Regions from separate parts of the Streptomyces sp. NPDC057743 genome, predicted to be linked through region 3. Evidence: riboswitches for the same ligand, from Rfam matches in the RefSeq annotation. Region 3 holds a riboswitch; each other region holds the start of a gene.
What was found. Region 3 has a riboswitch for cyclic di-AMP ahead of ACFVFQ_RS27140 (peptidoglycan DD-metalloendopeptidase family protein). Riboswitches for the same ligand answer to the same signal wherever they lie in the genome.
Positions count from the first base shown of each region.

Region 1: it holds a riboswitch for cyclic di-AMP, as region 3 does, so the genes downstream of both, ACFVFQ_RS30440 (NlpC/P60 family protein) here and ACFVFQ_RS27140 (peptidoglycan DD-metalloendopeptidase family protein) in region 3, are expected to answer to the same signal.
Region 2: it holds a riboswitch for cyclic di-AMP, as region 3 does, so the genes downstream of both, ACFVFQ_RS11335 (transglycosylase family protein) here and ACFVFQ_RS27140 (peptidoglycan DD-metalloendopeptidase family protein) in region 3, are expected to answer to the same signal.
Region 4: it holds a riboswitch for cyclic di-AMP, as region 3 does, so the genes downstream of both, ACFVFQ_RS12805 (M23 family metallopeptidase) here and ACFVFQ_RS27140 (peptidoglycan DD-metalloendopeptidase family protein) in region 3, are expected to answer to the same signal.

Region 1 covers NZ_JBHVJX010000034.1:41,265-45,424, forward strand. The annotation lists gene ACFVFQ_RS30435 (hypothetical protein) at 255-608, shown strand; gene ACFVFQ_RS30440 (NlpC/P60 family protein) at 794-1,939, opposite strand; cyclic di-AMP (ydaO/yuaA leader) riboswitch at 1,947-2,130, opposite strand; gene pcrA (DNA helicase PcrA) at 2,365-4,160, shown strand, end outside.
Region 2 covers NZ_JBHVJX010000008.1:60,681-64,840, forward strand. The annotation lists gene eno (phosphopyruvate hydratase) at 205-1,485, opposite strand; gene ACFVFQ_RS11335 (transglycosylase family protein) at 1,802-2,488, opposite strand; cyclic di-AMP (ydaO/yuaA leader) riboswitch at 2,496-2,665, opposite strand; gene ACFVFQ_RS11340 (transglycosylase family protein) at 2,916-3,995, opposite strand.
Region 3 covers NZ_JBHVJX010000026.1:84,817-88,976, forward strand. The annotation lists gene ACFVFQ_RS27135 (DUF2332 domain-containing protein) at 11-1,141, opposite strand; cyclic di-AMP (ydaO/yuaA leader) riboswitch at 1,553-1,709, shown strand; gene ACFVFQ_RS27140 (peptidoglycan DD-metalloendopeptidase family protein) at 2,000-3,361, shown strand; gene ACFVFQ_RS27145 (aldo/keto reductase) at 3,512-4,160, shown strand, end outside.
Region 4 covers NZ_JBHVJX010000009.1:137,007-141,166, forward strand. The annotation lists gene ACFVFQ_RS12795 (HPr family phosphocarrier protein) at 46-327, shown strand; gene ACFVFQ_RS12800 (GntR family transcriptional regulator) at 805-1,491, opposite strand; gene ACFVFQ_RS12805 (M23 family metallopeptidase) at 1,737-2,513, opposite strand; cyclic di-AMP (ydaO/yuaA leader) riboswitch at 2,526-2,682, opposite strand; gene ACFVFQ_RS12810 (M16 family metallopeptidase) at 2,993-4,160, opposite strand, start outside.

The DNA.
Region 1 (4,160 bases), on a different contig from region 3:
CGGCCGTCACTTCCTTCCCTGCGGGGCGGGGCGACCGGAGAGTGCGGGCCCGGTCGCGTGCAGGAGGAAGCTAGGCCCGGGGTCACGGCGGCGAACCCCCTTGCCCGGCATTGCCGTTATCCGACCGCTCATGGTGCGGGGATGACCGCCCGGGCGGCCGGGGGCGAGCCGGGGCCGGCGGGCCCTGACCGAAGCGGGCATCGCGGACGCCCTGCCGGAAAGGACGTGCTATGGGGCGGATACGATCCAGCACTATGGACGTAGTAATCAATGTCTTCGTCGCCCTGCACATCATCGGCATCGCCTCCCTCCTCGGCGGGTTCCTGACCCAGATGAAGGCGATGAGCGCGGGCACCGCCCGCTTCGTGCCGGCCATGCTGCACGGCGCGCTGACGATGCTGGTCACCGGCATCGTGCTGGTCGGCCTGAACCAGATGCAGGGCGCCTCGCTCAACAACATCAAGTTCGGCATCAAGTTGGCCGTCCTGGTGGTGATCCTGGCGCTGGTCTACGTCAAGCGGGACGAGGAGAAGATCGCCAAGCCGGTGTTCGGCGCGGTCGGCGGCCTCACCATGCTCAACATCTTCATCGCGGTGCTCTGGACCTGAGCCCGCCCGGCGCCCCGGCGGCCCGCCCGGCAGAGAGCCGGCGGCCCGGCCCCGGCGCCGCACCGCCGTGCCGAAACGGCACACCGCGCGGTCATCCCGCTCCGTACTCCGGAGCCGGCGGATGGCCGCGCGGTGGCATGTGGGGGGTGGATCAGCGGGGCGCGGAGCGCGCGCCCGTGTGCCGGCTAGCCTGGCCGGACGCTCCCGTAGATCGGCATGTAGTAGATCGACTCCACCCGGACGTTGGCACCCGGGTGCGGGGCGTGGATCATCTTGCCGCCGCCGATGTACATCCCGACGTGGCTGATGTCGTTGTAGAAGAACACCAGGTCACCGGGTTGGAGATTCTCGGTGGAGATCCGGGTGCCGGTCTTGACCTGGTCCCAGGTCGTGCGCGGCAGATCGACCCCGGCCGCCTTCCACGCGGCCTGCGTCAGGCCCGAGCAGTCGTAGGAGTTGGGCCCGGTGGCGCCCCAGACGTAGGGCTTGCCCATCTGGGAGCGGGCGAAGGCGAGCGCCTTCTGGGCCTTGGTCCCGTACGAGCCGCTGTCCGAGGAGCCGCCGCCGGACGAGCTGCCGCCGCCGGTGTTCTGGTCGGAACCGCCGGGATGCTGCCGCCGCTTCTCGGCCTCCTTGCGGGCCTGCTCCTCGGCCTTGCGCTCGGCCGCGGCCTCCTTCTGACGCTCCAGTTCGGCCAGCCGCGCCTTCTCCTGCGCGGTCAGCCGGGAGAGCAGCTGCCGCGCCTCGGCCAGCTTGGCCTGGACGTTGCGCTTGGTCTCCTTCAGGGACGTCTGCGCGTGCTGGAGGTCGGTAAGGCTCTGCGTGGCCTCGGCCCGTTGGCGGGCGGCCACCGCGGCCTGCTCCTGATAGTCGGTGACCACCTGCTTCTGCCGACCGGTCAGCTGCTGCATCAGGTGGTTGCGGTCGACGAACTGCTGCGGGTCCTTGGCGAGCATCAGTTGGGCGGTCGGGTTGATCCCGCCGCTCTGGTACTGCGCCGAGGCGAACGAACCCAGCCGCCGCCGGGACTCGTTCATCTTCTCCGCGCGCCGGGCCGCCTCGTCGATCAGGCGGTTCACCGTGCGCTGCTCGCCGTCGGCCTTCTCCTTGGCGGCGTTGTACTTCTGGGTGGCGACCTCGGCCTGCTGGTACAGGTCGTCGACCTGCTGCTTGACCTCTTCGACGGTCGGCTGGGGCGCCTTGGGGGCGGCGTTCGCGGTCTGCGAGAGCAGGGTGACCGAGGCCAGTGCGGCCGTGGTCAGCCCGGTGGCCGTACGACGGCCGCCGGGCGTGGCAAGTATGGGGGTGCGCGGCTTGCGATGGGACGCCAAGGCCGGCGACTCCTTCCGTGGACCGCCTACCGGGTTAGCTGTCGGGTTCGGGCGGTCTGCTGACGGAAGGCTTGCCCTACGGCCGGTGCGTCCGCCTGGCAACGGTCGCCCCGGTCGATTCACCCCGGTGGTGCTTGTGGGTCCCCGGCTCCGGATGCCTCGCGGCAGGCCGGACTCGGCGGAGGCGGCCCGTGCGGACGCTGTCGTCCGCGGGGACGGCGGGCTGCCTTGAGCGAGACCGTAGCCAACTCGTGTGGCTTCTGTGAAGGCAGGTGTTCGATATGCCCGAAACCTTTTCGTGACCTGAATGCGGAGGGCCCACGAGGCGTCCCCGGCCGCGCAGATGACGCCCCGACCGGGGCGGTACCGGGCAATCCGTCACTTCGGGACCGGTTGTCAGTGCGGCGGCCTAGACTCGGTGGGCGATGAGCAGCCTCTTTGACGACAGCTTCCTGGCGGACCTCGGCCCCGCGGACGAGGAGCCCCCGCCGCCGCCCGAGGACGAGCACGGCCCGGCCCCGGAGGAGATCCCCGCCGACCTCTTCGGCGGGAAGTTCGACGCGCCCGCGCCCAGGGAGCCGTACTACCGCGACGGCGCCGCCCGCCCCGCCATCGACCCGGCGGCGCTCCTGGAGGGCCTCAACGACCAGCAGAAGGCCGCCGTGGTGCACAGCGGCAGCCCGCTGCTGATCGTCGCCGGCGCCGGCTCCGGCAAGACCCGGGTGCTCACCCACCGCATCGCCCACCTGCTCGCCGAGCGCCACGTCCACCCCGGCCAGATCCTCGCGATCACCTTCACCAACAAGGCCGCGGGCGAGATGAAGGAGCGCGTCGAGGACCTGGTCGGCCCGCGGGCCAACGCCATGTGGGTCTCCACCTTCCACAGCGCCTGCGTGCGGATACTGCGCCGGGAGTCCAAGCGGCTCGGCTTCACCTCGTCCTTCTCGATCTACGACGCGGCCGACTCCAAGCGCCTGATGGCCCTGGTCTGCCGCGATCTGGATCTGGACCCCAAGCGCTTCCCGCCCAAGTCCTTCAGCGCGAAGATCTCCAACCTCAAGAACGAGCTCATCGACGAGGAGACCTTCGCCGGGACGGCGGCCGACGGGTTCGAGAAGACCCTCGCCGAGGCGTACGCGATGTACCAGGCGCGGCTGCGCGAGGCCAACGCCCTGGACTTCGACGACATCATCATGACGACGGTCCACCTGCTCCAGGCGTTCCCCGACGTCGCCGAGCACTACCGCCGCCGCTTCCGCCACGTCCTCGTCGACGAGTACCAGGACACCAACCACGCCCAGTACACCCTCGTCCGCGAGCTGGTGGGCCCGGGCACGGTCGAGATCCCCGCCGCCGAGCTGTGCGTGGTCGGCGACGCCGACCAGTCCATCTACGCCTTCCGCGGCGCCACGATCCGCAACATCCTCCAGTTCGAGGAGGACTATCCGAACGCCACCACGATCCTGCTGGAGCAGAACTACCGCTCCTCGCAGACGATCCTCTCGGCCGCCAACGCCGTCATCGAGCGCAACGAGAACCGCCGCCCCAAGAACCTCTGGACGGACGCCGGCGCCGGCCCCAAGATCACCGGCTATGTCGCCGACACCGAGCACGACGAGGCCCAGTTCGTCGCCGACGAGATCGACCGGCTCACCGACGCCGGCGACGCCAAGGCCGGCGACGTGGCGATCTTCTACCGCACCAACGCCCAGTCCCGCGTCTTCGAAGAGATCTTCATCCGGGTCGGGCTGCCCTACAAGGTCGTTGGCGGCGTGCGCTTCTACGAGCGCAAGGAGGTCCGCGACATCCTCGCCTACCTCCGGGTGCTCGCCAACCCCGAGGACGCCGTCCCGCTCCGCCGGATCCTCAACGTCCCCAAGCGCGGCATCGGCGACCGTGCCGAGGCGATGATCGAGGCCCTCGCCCAGCGCGAGAAGATCACCTTCCCGCAGGCGCTGCGCCGGGTCGACGAGGCGTACGGCATGGCCGCCCGCTCCGCCAACGCCGTCAAGCGGTTCAACGCCCTGATGGAGGAGTTGCGCACCATCGTGGAGTCCGGGGCCGGCCCCGCCACGATCCTGGAGGCGGTCCTGGAGCGCACCGGCTACCTCGCCGAACTCCAGTCGTCCACCGACCCCCAGGACGAGACCCGCGTCGAGAACCTCCAGGAACTCGCCTCCGTGGCCCTGGAGTTCGAGCAGGACCACGGTGAGGCCGGTGA
Region 2 (4,160 bases), on a different contig from region 3:
TCCCCTTCAGCTTCCGTCCATCACACGCGTCACGGCGGTCGTCACGACGTGCGTCGTCCCCGGCCACGGTACGGGACCGGGGCCGGGGACGTGCGCGCTTCGCCCCGGCTTTGCCCGCAGGTCACATCGTGCGGAGCACCGCGGGGGCGGTGGTGTGGTCGGCGCCCGGAGGCGCGGGGCGGCGCCTCCGGGTCGACGCGGGCGTCAGCCCTTGAAGCGCGGGAAGGCGCTGCGGCCCGCGTACACCGCGGCGTCGTCGAGGATCTCCTCGATGCGCAGCAGCTGGTTGTACTTGGCGACGCGCTCGGAGCGGGCCGGGGCGCCGGTCTTGATCTGGCCGCAGTTGGTGGCGACGGCGAGGTCGGCGATGGTGACGTCCTCGGTCTCGCCGGAGCGGTGCGACATCATGCACTTGAAGCCGTTGCGCTGGGCCAGCTCGACGGCGTCCAGGGTCTCGGTCAGCGAACCGATCTGGTTGACCTTCACCAGGAGGGCGTTGGCGGAGCCCTCCTCGATGCCGCGGGCCAGGCGCTCGGGGTTGGTGACGAACAGGTCGTCACCCACGAGCTGGACCTTGGTGCCGAGCTTGTCGGTGATGACCTTCCAGCCGGCCCAGTCGTCCTCGAACAGCGGGTCCTCGATGGAGACGAGCGGGTACGCGGAGACGAGCTCCTCGTAGTACTCGGTCATCTCAGCGGCCGAGCGCTCCTTGCCCTCGAACTGGTACTTGCCGTCCTTGTAGAACTCGGAGGCGGCGACGTCCAGGGCCAGCGCGATGTCCTGGCCGGGGGCGTAGCCGGCCTCCTTGATGGCCTCCAGGATGAGGTCCAGGGCCTCGCGGTTGGAGCCGAGGTTCGGGGCGAAGCCGCCCTCGTCGCCCAGACCGGTGGCCAGGCCCTTGCGCTTCAGGACCTTCTTGAGGGTGTGGTAGACCTCGGCGCCCCAACGCAGCGCCTCGGAGAAGGACTCCGCGCCGATCGGCGCGATCATGAACTCCTGGATGTCCACGTTGGAGTCGGCGTGCGAGCCACCGTTGAGGATGTTCATCATCGGCACCGGCAGGACGTGCGCGTTCGGGCCACCGAGGTAGCGGAACAGCGGCAGGTCGCTGGCCTCGGAGGCGGCGTGCGCGACGGCCAGGGAGACGCCGAGGATGGCGTTGGCGCCCAGCGAGCCCTTGTTGTCGGTGGCGTCCAGGTCGAACATCGCCTGGTCGATCAGCCGCTGCTCGGTCGCGTCGTAGCCGACGAGCTCCGGGCCGATCTGCTCGATGACCGCGAGGACGGCCTTCTCGACGCCCTTGCCGAGGTAGCGGTTGGGGTCACCGTCCCGCAGCTCGACGGCCTCGAAGGCGCCGGTCGAGGCGCCGGACGGGACGGCGGCACGGCCGGTGCTGCCGTCGTCGAGGCCGACCTCGACCTCGACCGTGGGATTACCTCGCGAGTCGAGAATTTCGCGGGCTACGACGACGTCGATGGACGGCACGTTGTCTCCTTCGGGGGTGTCTGGAGTTCTCGCCATGAGCCTAACGGCCCCGGACGTGTCCGCTTGCCCGTGGCCCGCTCCGTGGGACGAAAAAACCCAACAAGCAGGCCAAACTCCCAGTTCATGGGAGGTTTCCGGGCGTTGTTCGCTATGCGGGTAACGCCGCGCCGGGCCGTCTGATGGCCTCGGAAACGGTGCACGTCAGCGGGGGGGCTCGGGCGCGGTGCGGCACGGCGCAGGGGCGCTTGGACATAAGAAGCCCCGCCGCGGCGCGCTCGGGGGTACGCGCCGGGGCGGGGCAGCTTTCGCGGGCGGCTCAGATGCTGAGCTTCTGGCCCGGGAAGATCAGGTTGGGGTTGCCGCCGACGACGGACTTGTTGGCGGCGTAGAGCGCCTTCCAGTTGGTGCCGTGCGCCTTGGCGATCTTGGCGAGGGTGTCGCCCGACTTCACGGTGTAGGTGTCACCGGAGCGGTGCGACTGCTGCGGGGCCGGCTGGGCCTTCTCGACCTTCTCGCGGACCGGGGCGGACTTCTTCTTGGTGGTGCCCTCGGTCTGCTTGCGAGTCTCGGAGGTGCCCTGGCTCTTCTTGACCGTGGCGCCACCGGAGGTGTCGACGTTGGCGGCCGGGCCACCGGCGGTCAGGTTGCCGGCGCCGGCGCAGGACCAGGCACCCGGGCCCTGGATGGCGAGCAGCTTCTCGGCGGCGGCGATCTGCTGGGCCTTGGTGGCCAGGTCGGCGCGGGCCGCGTACTGGGTACCACCGGCGGCGGCCCAGCTGGAGTTGGAGAACTGCAGGCCACCGTAGTAGCCGTTACCGGTGTTGATCGACCAGTTGCCACCGGACTCGCACTGGGCGACCTTGTCCCAGGTGGCGACCGAGGCGGCGGAAGCGGAGGTGGCGCCCATCAGCGGGACGGCGACGGCGGCGCCGGCGACACCGGCCAGGGTGGCGACGCGGACGGCCTTGGAGCTGCGGCGGTGCTTGCCCTTGTTGATCAGCATCGTGCGTTCGTTTCCTCACCGACGCCTACGAGGTGAGCTGTCGGGTTCGGGCCGTGTGAGCTGCCCGGCCGCGTGTGCTGCACACGCGACTTCACCCCAAGCCGGTTGACCCGCTTTCACGGGTGGGGCCGGCACTTACCTTGGGTCCCCCGCTCCTGCCTTCGGCGCTTGCGCGTCGTCGTCCTCCGACCGCCGGCAGGATTCGGCGTGCGATCGAAGGGCCCGCTTTGGCGAGCGGTCCTGACCGTAAGCAAAACCCTGTTGGTGTTCAAACCCCATCTTCTGAACCAAGTTGACCGTTTTTGATCATCAGGGCGGACATTTCCGCAGGTGGACCCCGGTATCGAAACGGGGGGCGGGACCCGCCCCATCCCCCGCAACGAGAGCCATATCTCACTTTTACGAAACCGCCCCGAACCGGCGGTAACTACCCCTGCGCCCGCCCGAGATCGAGCAGTTGACCAGGAAGGATGAGGTCCGCATCGGAGCCGATGACGCCGCGGTTGCGGTCGTAGAGCGCGGGCCAGCCGCCCGGCAGGTCATGGCGCTCGGCGATGGCTGACAGGTTGTCACCCGGGCGTACGCGGTAGTCGTCGGCGCCCGCCGGGGGCGTGCGGTGCGCCGCCCCACCGCGCGAGGCGTGCCGGCCGCTGCCGCCGTCCCGCTCGTCTCCGGAGCCCGAGCCGTCGCCGGGCGCACCGCGGTGCTTGCCGGCGGCGGGGGGCGTACCGGGGTCGGACGGGGGCGAGGAGGGAGACGGGGTCGCGTCCGAGGGATCGGTGGAGGGGGTGCCGGACGGCGACGTGGCGGGCGGCCCGGACGGCGACCCCGACGGCTCCCCGGTCGGGCCCCCGGTCGGCTTCCCGGGCGACGAGGGGGACGGGGTGGCCGACGGGGAACCCGACGGCGATCCGGACGGCGACGCGGAGTCCGTCGGGCTTGTGGGGCCCGTGGTGCCCGTGGGGTCCGTCGGGTCCTGGCTCGCCGAAGGGGCGCCCGGGGTACCGGAGTCGGAGTCCGCCCCGGGGTCGGCGTCGCTGCCGGACGGGGCGGGCGTCGTGGCGCCCGGACCCGCGCGGTCCGCGTCGCCCGACGTGCCGGACGGGTCGCCGGTGGCCGGGTCGTCGGCCGAGGGGTCGTGCGTGGGGCGCGGGGTGGGGCGGCTGGTGCTGCCCGGGTCGACGCCCGGCTTGCGGCCGCCCTTCGTCAGCCCGGCGTCCACCGCGCAGCTCGGGAAGGCGTCCGGGCCGCGGTCGTCGAGGATCGCCTGGGCCACGGCTATCTGCTGGGCGCGGCTGGCGAGGTCGGGGCGGGAGGCGTAGGCGGAACCGCCGTAGTGGTCCCACATCTCCTGGGTGAGCTGGAGGCCGCCGTAGAAACCGTTGCCGGTGGCGGAGCTCCACATTCCGCCGCTCTCGCACTGCGCGACGCGGTCCCAGGTCGCCGCGTCGGCGGCCTGTGCGCCACCGGCGCTGAGCAGGGGCAGGGCCAGCCCCGCGCCGGTCACTCCTGCCGTGACAAAGATGGCCGGTGCTTGTCGGGGGCGACGATGCCGGCCGTTCCCGGAACGCATGCGGTTGCCTTTCGCGCGGCGGTTGAGTTGTCGGATCGCGGTCGGCGGGGGCGCCGTGGAGGGCGGCCCGCGATCGACCTCGATCGCCGGACGAAAGGT
Region 3 (4,160 bases):
CCGACGCCGTCTACGGGCGCGCGGAGCGGAGCCAGTGCACGCTCTGGCCGTGCGGGTCCGTGAGCGCGACCGGGCGCTCGTCCACCGCGAGGGTCAGCACCATGCCGTCCTCGGGCCGCAGGGAGCGGTGTTCCGGCGCGGTGATCCACGGCAGCACGCCGTGGTGCTCCTGGGAGATCCAGTGCCCGCCGCCGTCCCGTTCGGCGAGCAGCGTCCGCACGCGGTGCGCGAACTCCTCGCGCCGGGTGGGCGGAAGGTAGTTCAGCGCCGCGCTGTGGAAGACCACCAGCGTCGCCTCGGGCGGCGCCTGGGCGGCCAGCGCCGGCAGCTCGTCGACCAGGTCGCCGCGGACCAGCACGGGGCGTGGCGCGGGCCGCACCGCCTCGACGGCCGCCGTGAGGCGCGCGCTGCGGGCCTCGTCGCCGGGCCAGACGAGGGCCCGCAGCCAGCGGAGGTCGTCCGCGTCCCCGACCGGGTCCAGCGGGTTCAGGTCGATGCCGCCGCGCCAGACGATGTCGGGGAGGAGCCCGCCGGGCAACGCCGCCGGGTCGCCGTGGGCGTTGTCGTTGCCGTTGTCGTCGTCGAAGGGGGCTGGCCCGCTGGTGTGGCAGGTGAACGTGACCGGGGAATCCGGGGCGCCGCACGAGGAGTCGCGCCCCTCGTGGACGTAGCGGTAGCGGTACCGGTCCGGGTGCAGGCACAGCCCGGCCGACGTTCCGACCTCCAGGAGGGCCAGGGGCTGCGGTAGACGGGCCAGCAGCGGCAGCAGTGCGGCGCAGCGGGCCGGTTCGTTGGCCTGGGTGGCGCGTTGCAGGACCACCGAGCGGACCTCGTCCCAGTGCCGGATCGTCCACTCGCGCCAGCGCCCGTACGCCGCCGCGCCGCGCGGCCCCAACTCCGCGTGCGGGCCGTCCAGATAGCGCACCGCGGCGAGCAGCAGGTTCGGCTGCTGCTTGTTGCCGGCCGGCAGCGACCCCGCGAGCAGTTCGCAGAACTCGTCGTCCTGGCCGATCCGGGCGGCCAACTCCTCGTGCGCCCCGGACCGCCCGCGCGCCTGTTGCCAGGAGAACTCCCGGTACCGATCCGCCACTTCCTGCGGGGTGTTGACGACGTTTCCGGTGTTCGCAACGTTGACGGCCATGGGGCGACGTTATCGCCCTCACTCTCCGTGATTGTTACGCATCCCTCTGCATAACAAGTGGTGCACAATCGTCGCGAGATCGTTTGACGCGGCGGCGCCAACTCGCCCTGATTGGGGAGGGCTTGAGGGGAAACGTTCCCGCCGGAGCCCTCTTGGGGGCCGTGTGGAACCCCCGTGGATTCGTGGGAACGCTTGGATTTCCCTCGTCGTCTCTATTACTGTCCGATAACGGAGCGCGGTCGTCCCAGCCGTCGCAAGTGGCGGCACCGTGCGCCGACGCCGAATCCCGTACGCGCTTTTCCCGCACGTCCAGAACGACCCCGACCCGTCCCGCACGAGCCGGCCGCCGCCCTGCTCGACCGGGTCCCCGACCCGCGTCGCGCCGCCCGGATCGACCGGTTTGGTGGATGCCTGTCGGATCCGCCTGGAATTGCTGGGAATTGAGCGAGGGGAACCGGGGAACCACCCTCTTGGGGTGAATCGGGCGCTTCTCGCCAGGAGGCGTTCGTAGGAGACCTTCCTGCTCCGAACCCGTCAGCTAACCCGGTAGGCGAGAAGGAAGGAAAGGAGAGCGCCCCCGTGGCGTCCAACAGGCCCGCCCCCCACGCTCCATCCGGCTATGGCCTAGGCGGCCCCGCCGACTTCAGCGGCACGATCGGCTTCGGCCTTGGCCTCGGTGGCCCCGCCGGGCACGTTGCCTCCGGTGGTGTTGGTGTGGATGTTTCGGGTGGGGGTGGCGATGTCGTTGATGCCGCTGCTTCGCCCGCTTCCCCTGCTTCCCCCGTTTCTGCTGCTTCCGTTGCTTCGTCAGCGTCGTCAGCTTCTTCGGCTTCTTCCGCCGCTTCCGCTTACGAGGCGATGCCCCAGCAAGGGTTGCCCCACCAGGGGCTGCTCCCCGAAGGGCTGGCCCATGAGGGCGTCGACCAGGGCGGGTTGCCCGGTGGTGAGCCGGTGCACGGTCCCCAAGGGAGCGGTGCCGAGGGCGCGTGGGTCACGGGTGACGAGATGGCTGCCGGCGAGGCGGAGCTCTACGAGGCCGGGGGCGACGAAGAGGGCCTCCGTTCGCTGCGCGGCAAGCACCGGGTGGCCAGGCAGCGCGGCGTCGGTCTGGCGCGCGGCGGCACGGCCCTGGGCGTCGGCGTGATCGCGGCGGTCGGCGCGAGCGGGGTGGCCGCGGCCGAGGGCCGGCCGCCGGTGCCGATCTCGATGCCCGACCCCGGTGGGACGGCCGATGATGCCACCGCGGATGCCCCGAACGCCCCGGTGGCCGCCGCCGCGACCACCACCGCGGACGCCTTCGCTCCCGCCGCCCATGGCACGCGGGCCGGCGGCGCCCCCGCGGAAGCCGCGCAGGGCACGGGCGCGGCCGAGGCGCTGCGCAACCGCATCCTCCAGCAGGGCGGTGCCCGCCCGGCCGATGCCCAGGCCGGCGTCCAAACCGACGCCCAAACCGACACTCAAGCCGACGCCCAACAGGGCGGCCCCACGGGGTCGGAGGCCACGGGAACGGCCGCGACCGCGGAGAGCGCGCCGCAGGCGTCAGAGATGCCGCAGACGTCCGGAGTCGAGCAGGCGTCCGGGACGGAGGAGACGTCGAGGGCGGAGGGGGCGTCGGGGGCGGAGACGGAGGAGGCACCGGCCGCCGCACAGGCGCCGCAGCCGGACGGGAAGGCCACCCAGGCCACGGAGGTCCCCCAGACTTCCCAGACCTCCCAGGCAACGCAGGCCACCCACGAACCGGCGGCCCCGGCGACCCCGGCGGCCCCGGCCGCACAGCCCTCCTCCGCCGGCTCCCCGGAAGCCGACCAACCCGCCCGCGCCGCCCAGGACTTCGTCGCCCCGGTTGCCTCGCACACCCTGGCCACCGGCTTCGGGCAGGCCGGCGACCGCTGGGCCGCGGACCACACCGGCCAGGACTTCGCGGCCCCAACGGGCACGCTGGTCAAGGCGGTTCACGACGGGACCATCACCCAGGCGGGCTGGGCCGGAGCGTACGGCTACCGGATCGTCGTCACGCTCGACGACGGTACGGAGCTCTGGTTCTGCCACCTGTCCTCCATGGTCAAGACGTCGGGCAGGGTCCATACGGGAGAGGTGATCGGCCGTGTCGGCGCCACCGGCAACGCCACCACCCCGCACCTCCACCTGGAGGTCCGTCCGCACGGCGGCGCCCCGACCGACCCGGTGCCGTGGCTGCGCGACCGCGGGGTCACCGTCTGACGCCCGCGCCGGCCGCCCGCATCCCGTGGGCGGCCAGCCGCGCACCCTCTCTGGACCGGCAACGGGAGCGGACCAACTCCCCACCTAGGCCGGGGAATAACTCCCGCAGCGCGAGGAACAATTCCAGGCGCTGTTGCGTTGTAGCAGGGCATGACCGCGACACACGCCCAGAGCTCCGTTCCCGACCGCAAGCCGCTCGGTTCGCTGTCCGTCTCCCGGCTCTGCCTCGGGGGCAACGTCTTCGGCTGGACCGCCGACGAGGCCGAGTCCTTCGCCGTACTCGACGCCTACGTTGCCGGCGGTGGCAATTTCATCGACACCGCCGACATGTACTCGTCCTGGGTGCCCGGCAACAAGGGCGGTGAGTCCGAGACCGTCATCGGCAACTGGCTCGCGGCCCGCGGCAACCGCGACCAGGTCGTGATCGCCACCAAGGTCGGCGCCCACCCCGACTACAAGGGCCTGTCCGCGGCCACCATCAAGGCCGGTGTCGACCAGTCCCTGGCCCGTCTGCGCACGGACCACATCGACCTCTACTACACCCACTTCGACGACGAGTCCGTCGAGGTGGGCGAGTTCCTCACCGCCCTGGACGACCTCGTCAAGGCCGGCAAGGTCCGCGAGATCGCCGCGTCCAACATCTCCGCGCAGCGCCTCCAGGCGTCGCTGGACTTCTCCGCCCGTGAGGGCGTGGCCCGTTACGTGGCCCTCCAGCCGCACTACAACCTGGTCTCCCGCGACACCTACGAGGGTGAACTCGCCGACGTGGCCGCCCGCAACGGCCTGGCCGCCGTCCCGT
Region 4 (4,160 bases), on a different contig from region 3:
GCGAGAATGGTCTAGACAACAGTCACGACTTTGAAGGGCAACACCATGGCTGAGCGCCGCGTCAATGTCGGTTGGGCCGAGGGGCTGCACGCCCGCCCCGCGTCGATCTTCGTCCGAGCGGCCACCGCCTCCGGTGTCCCGATAACGATCTCCAAGGCCGACGGCAACCCGGTGAACGCCGCCTCCATGCTGGCGGTCCTGGGCCTGGGCGCCCAGGGTGGCGAGGAGATCGTGCTGGCTTCCGAGGCCGAGGGCGCCGAGGCCGCGCTCGACCGCCTGGCGAAGCTGGTCGCCGAGGGCCTTGAGGAGCTCCCCGAGACCGTCTGAGCCCCCGAGTACCAGCGGGGGGCCACGCACCCCGCCCAGGACTTCGGACGCCAGTCGACACGGCCCCGCCGTGGCAACCGGTACACACAACCGGCTGCCGCGGCGGGGTCGTTCGCGTGTGCGTGGAGGCAAGCACTCGCCATTACTTGAGGGCGTCGGGCGATTTGAGGGCGTCGGGCAATGCGTTGAACCGTGGGCGACAAAGGCACGTTGCGGATTCTTCGTCGGCCAATCGGAAGCCTCAGAAATTCGCATGGCCGTCCGGGAGCGATTCCGGACGGCGATAGGGTCCACCAGCCGCCACCCTCATTCGCGACCTCTGGCCGGCACCCCTAATACGAGATTCCCATTCTCCCCATTCACAGGGGGGCATTTCGGCAAGCGGCATCAGAAACGCACGCCGAGCACCCCCGCCCCGCCTTCTCCCCCAACACTCGCATTCCCCGACGCCTCCCCCCTTTGTATACGGGGCGATTGTTAAGCGCGGGCGCGTGCCGTGTTGACGGGTCGTTTCGCCTCGCTCACATCGGAAGCGTGGCGGCGCAGTCGGTACACCGGGAGCGAGCGTTCGATGTGCGCCGCCATGAGGGTGCGCGCCCGTTCCGCGTCCCCACGGGCGACGGCGTCAAGTACGGCGCCGTGTTCGTCCCACGCATCGGTGACGCGGGTGGGCGGCTCGATGACATAGGTCCACTCGATCTTGCGTCGCAGCTGGGTGAGGAGCGCCGTGAGACTGGGGCTGCCGGCCGCCTGGGCGAGCGTCTCGTGGAACCAACCGTCCAGCTGGCGCAGGTCGTTGGGGTGACCGTGGCGGGCCCGTTCGCGACCGAGTCGCACCAGGCCGCGCAGCACCTTGAGGTGAGCGGTGGTGCGGCGGGCGGCGGCGCGGGCTGCGCCCAGCGGCTCCATGAGGGCGCGCATGTCGAGGAGGTCGGCGGCCTCCTGCTCGGTGAGCTCGGCGACGCAGGCGCCCGCGTGGTGGCGGGAGGTGACGAAACCTTCGGACTGGAGGGTGCGCAGCGCTTCCCTCACCGGGACCCGGGAGACGCCGTACCGCGCGGCGAGAATGTCCTCGATCAGCCGGCTCCCCGGCGCGAGCAGACCGGAGACGATATCGTCCCGAATCGCCGTGCACACCGCGTGCGCGGAAATGTGGCTTCGCATCGTCCGTGCCTCCGCCGTAATCCCCGAAAGATGTCACCGCTCGGCGACATTCCTCGACTCTATTCGACACGGATGGATTCTCCCGTGGAATGTCGCGAATTCAACGGCGCTTTTCGGACGGTGCGGTCCGGGAAGCTGGCGGACGGACCGGCGGTGGCCCTACGGAAACGACGGAGCCCCGGCCCACCAGGGTGGCGGGCCGGGGCTCCAGGGGGACGGTGCTGCGGCGGAGAGGTCGGGGAAGGTCAGACGCTGACGCCGTGCGCGCGCAGGTAAGCGATCGGGTCGATGTCCGAGCCGTAGTTAGGGCCGGTCCGGGCCTCGAAGTGGAGGTGCGGGCCGGTGGTGTTGCCGGTGTTGCCGGAGAGGGCGATCTGCTGCCCCGGGGTGACGGACTGCCCGACGCTCACCCCGATCGACGAGAGGTGGCCGTACTGGGTGTACGTACCGTCGTTCATCCGGATCACGATGTTGTTGCCGTACGCGCCGCCCCAGCCGGCCTCGACGACGGTGCCGGCGCCCACGGCGTGGACCTGCGTCCCGTAGGCGGCGTGGAAGTCGATGCCGGTGTGGCTGCCCGAGGACCACAGGCCGCTGGACGCCTTGTACGCGGTGGAGACGTAGGAATCGGCCACCGGAGCAACGAAGGTGTTGAGGCGCTTGCGCTCGGCCTCGCGGGCGGCGCGTACCTTAGCCGCGCGCTCCTCGTCGGCCTTCTTCTTCGCCATCTCGGCCAGCCGCTTGGCCTCGACCTCGGCCTTCGCCCTGGCCTCGGCGGCCTCGGCAGCCGCCTGCTGCGTGTCCGCCTGGGCCTCGATCCGGACGGCGAGTTCGTCACCGAGCTCGACGGCGTGCTGGAGGCCGGTGTCGTGGGTCGGCTCGCCCGTGGCGGCCAGCGCGGGCGACGCTACGGAGGCGACGACTCCGGAGGCCGCGAGGGTGGCTATGCCGGCGAGGTTGCGGGTCGTGCGAGCGGTGCGGCTCGCACGGCGGTGCTTCCCGGTGGCACGGGTGAACGCCATGTACGGGCTGGTCCTTTCCTTCCCTCTCGCCTACCGGGTTAGCTGACGGGTTCGGAGCAGGAAGGTCTCCTACGGGCTCCTCCGGAGAGGAGTCCGATTCACCCCAAGGGACATGTGGGTCCCCGGCTCCCCTGGCTCGCGCCGTACGGGGACTCGGCGATGACTGCTCGGTGCCACTGTTGTGGCGGAGTTGTGACGAACAGCCGGACCGACGCTAAACGGGGCAACTTTCAATCGGCAAACAGAACTGGAGTTTTGTGCGGCACGCCACACTCGAATCGGGCAACCGACGCAACCGGGCAGACGGCACCGCCCGGTTGCGGGCGCGGCCCCGTAGAGGTGACGGAGCAACGCTCACCAGTTGGGCGGGCGGAAAACGCCGTGCACACGCAGCGGCTCCCGTGGCAAGTCACTGCCACGGGAGCCGCTTTGTCGATAAGTGACGGGACGTCGGGTGACGTGCCGTCATGCAGCCGAGGTCAGCCGCTGACGACCGTCACCTCGCCGATGCCCAACGCCTTGACGGGCTCGGCGATCTGCGCCGCGTCGCCCACCAGGACCGTCACCAGCCGGTCCGCGGGGAAGGCGTTGACGACCGCCGCGGTCGCCTCGACCGTGCCGGTCTCCGCAAGCCGGACGTACAACTGCGCCTGGTAGTCGTCCGGGAGCTGCTGCTCCACCTGGTCGGCCAGGGTCCCCGCAACCGCAGCGGCGGTCTCGTACTTGAGCGGGGCCACGCCGACGAGGTTCTGCACGGCGACGTCGCGCTCGGCGTCGGTCAGCCCCTCGGCCGCGAGGGTGCGCAGCACCGTCCACAGGTCCTTCAGGGCCGGCCCGGTGGAGGCGGTGTCCACCGACCCGCTGATGGCGAGCAGGGCGGCGCCGGTGGCGCCCTCCGGGGACGACGGGGCGGAGGAACGCAGGACCTGGCCGAAGGCGCGCACCCCGTAGGTGTAGCCCTTCTCCTCGCGCAGCACCCGGTCCAGACGGGACGTGAGGGTGCCACCCAGGCAGTACGTGCCGAGCACCTGGGCGGGCCACACCTGGTCGTGCCGGTCGGCGCCGACCCGTCCGATGAGCAGCTGGGTCTGAACGGCACCGGGACGGTCGACGATCACCACGCGACCGGTGTCGTCGGCGACGACCGGCGAGGGCTTCGACGGCTGCGCGGGGGAACCCTTCCAGGCGCCCAGGGTGTCGGCCAGCGCCGCGTCCAGGTCGACGCCGGTGAAGTCGCCGACGATGACGGCGGTGCCGGTGGCGGGCCGGACGTGCGCGTCGTAGAAGGCGCGGACGGCGGCCGCGTCGATCCGGGCGATGGTCTCCTCGGTGCCCTGACGGGGCCGGGACATCCGGGAGTTGGCCGGGAACAGCTCCTTGGACAGCGCCATCGCCGCGCGCCGGGCCGGGTTGGCCAGCTCGTGCGGGATCTCGTCGAGGCGGTTGCGGACCAGCCGCTCGACCTCGTCGTCCGGGAAGGCGGGGGCACGCAGCGCGTCGGCGAGCAGACCGAGGGCACGCGGCAGACGGGAGGCCGGGACCTCAAGGGAGACCCGTACACCGGGGTGGTCGGCGTGCGCGTCCAACGTGGCGCCGCAGCGCTCCAGTTCGGCGGCGAACTCCTCGGCGGTGTGCTTGTCGGTGCCC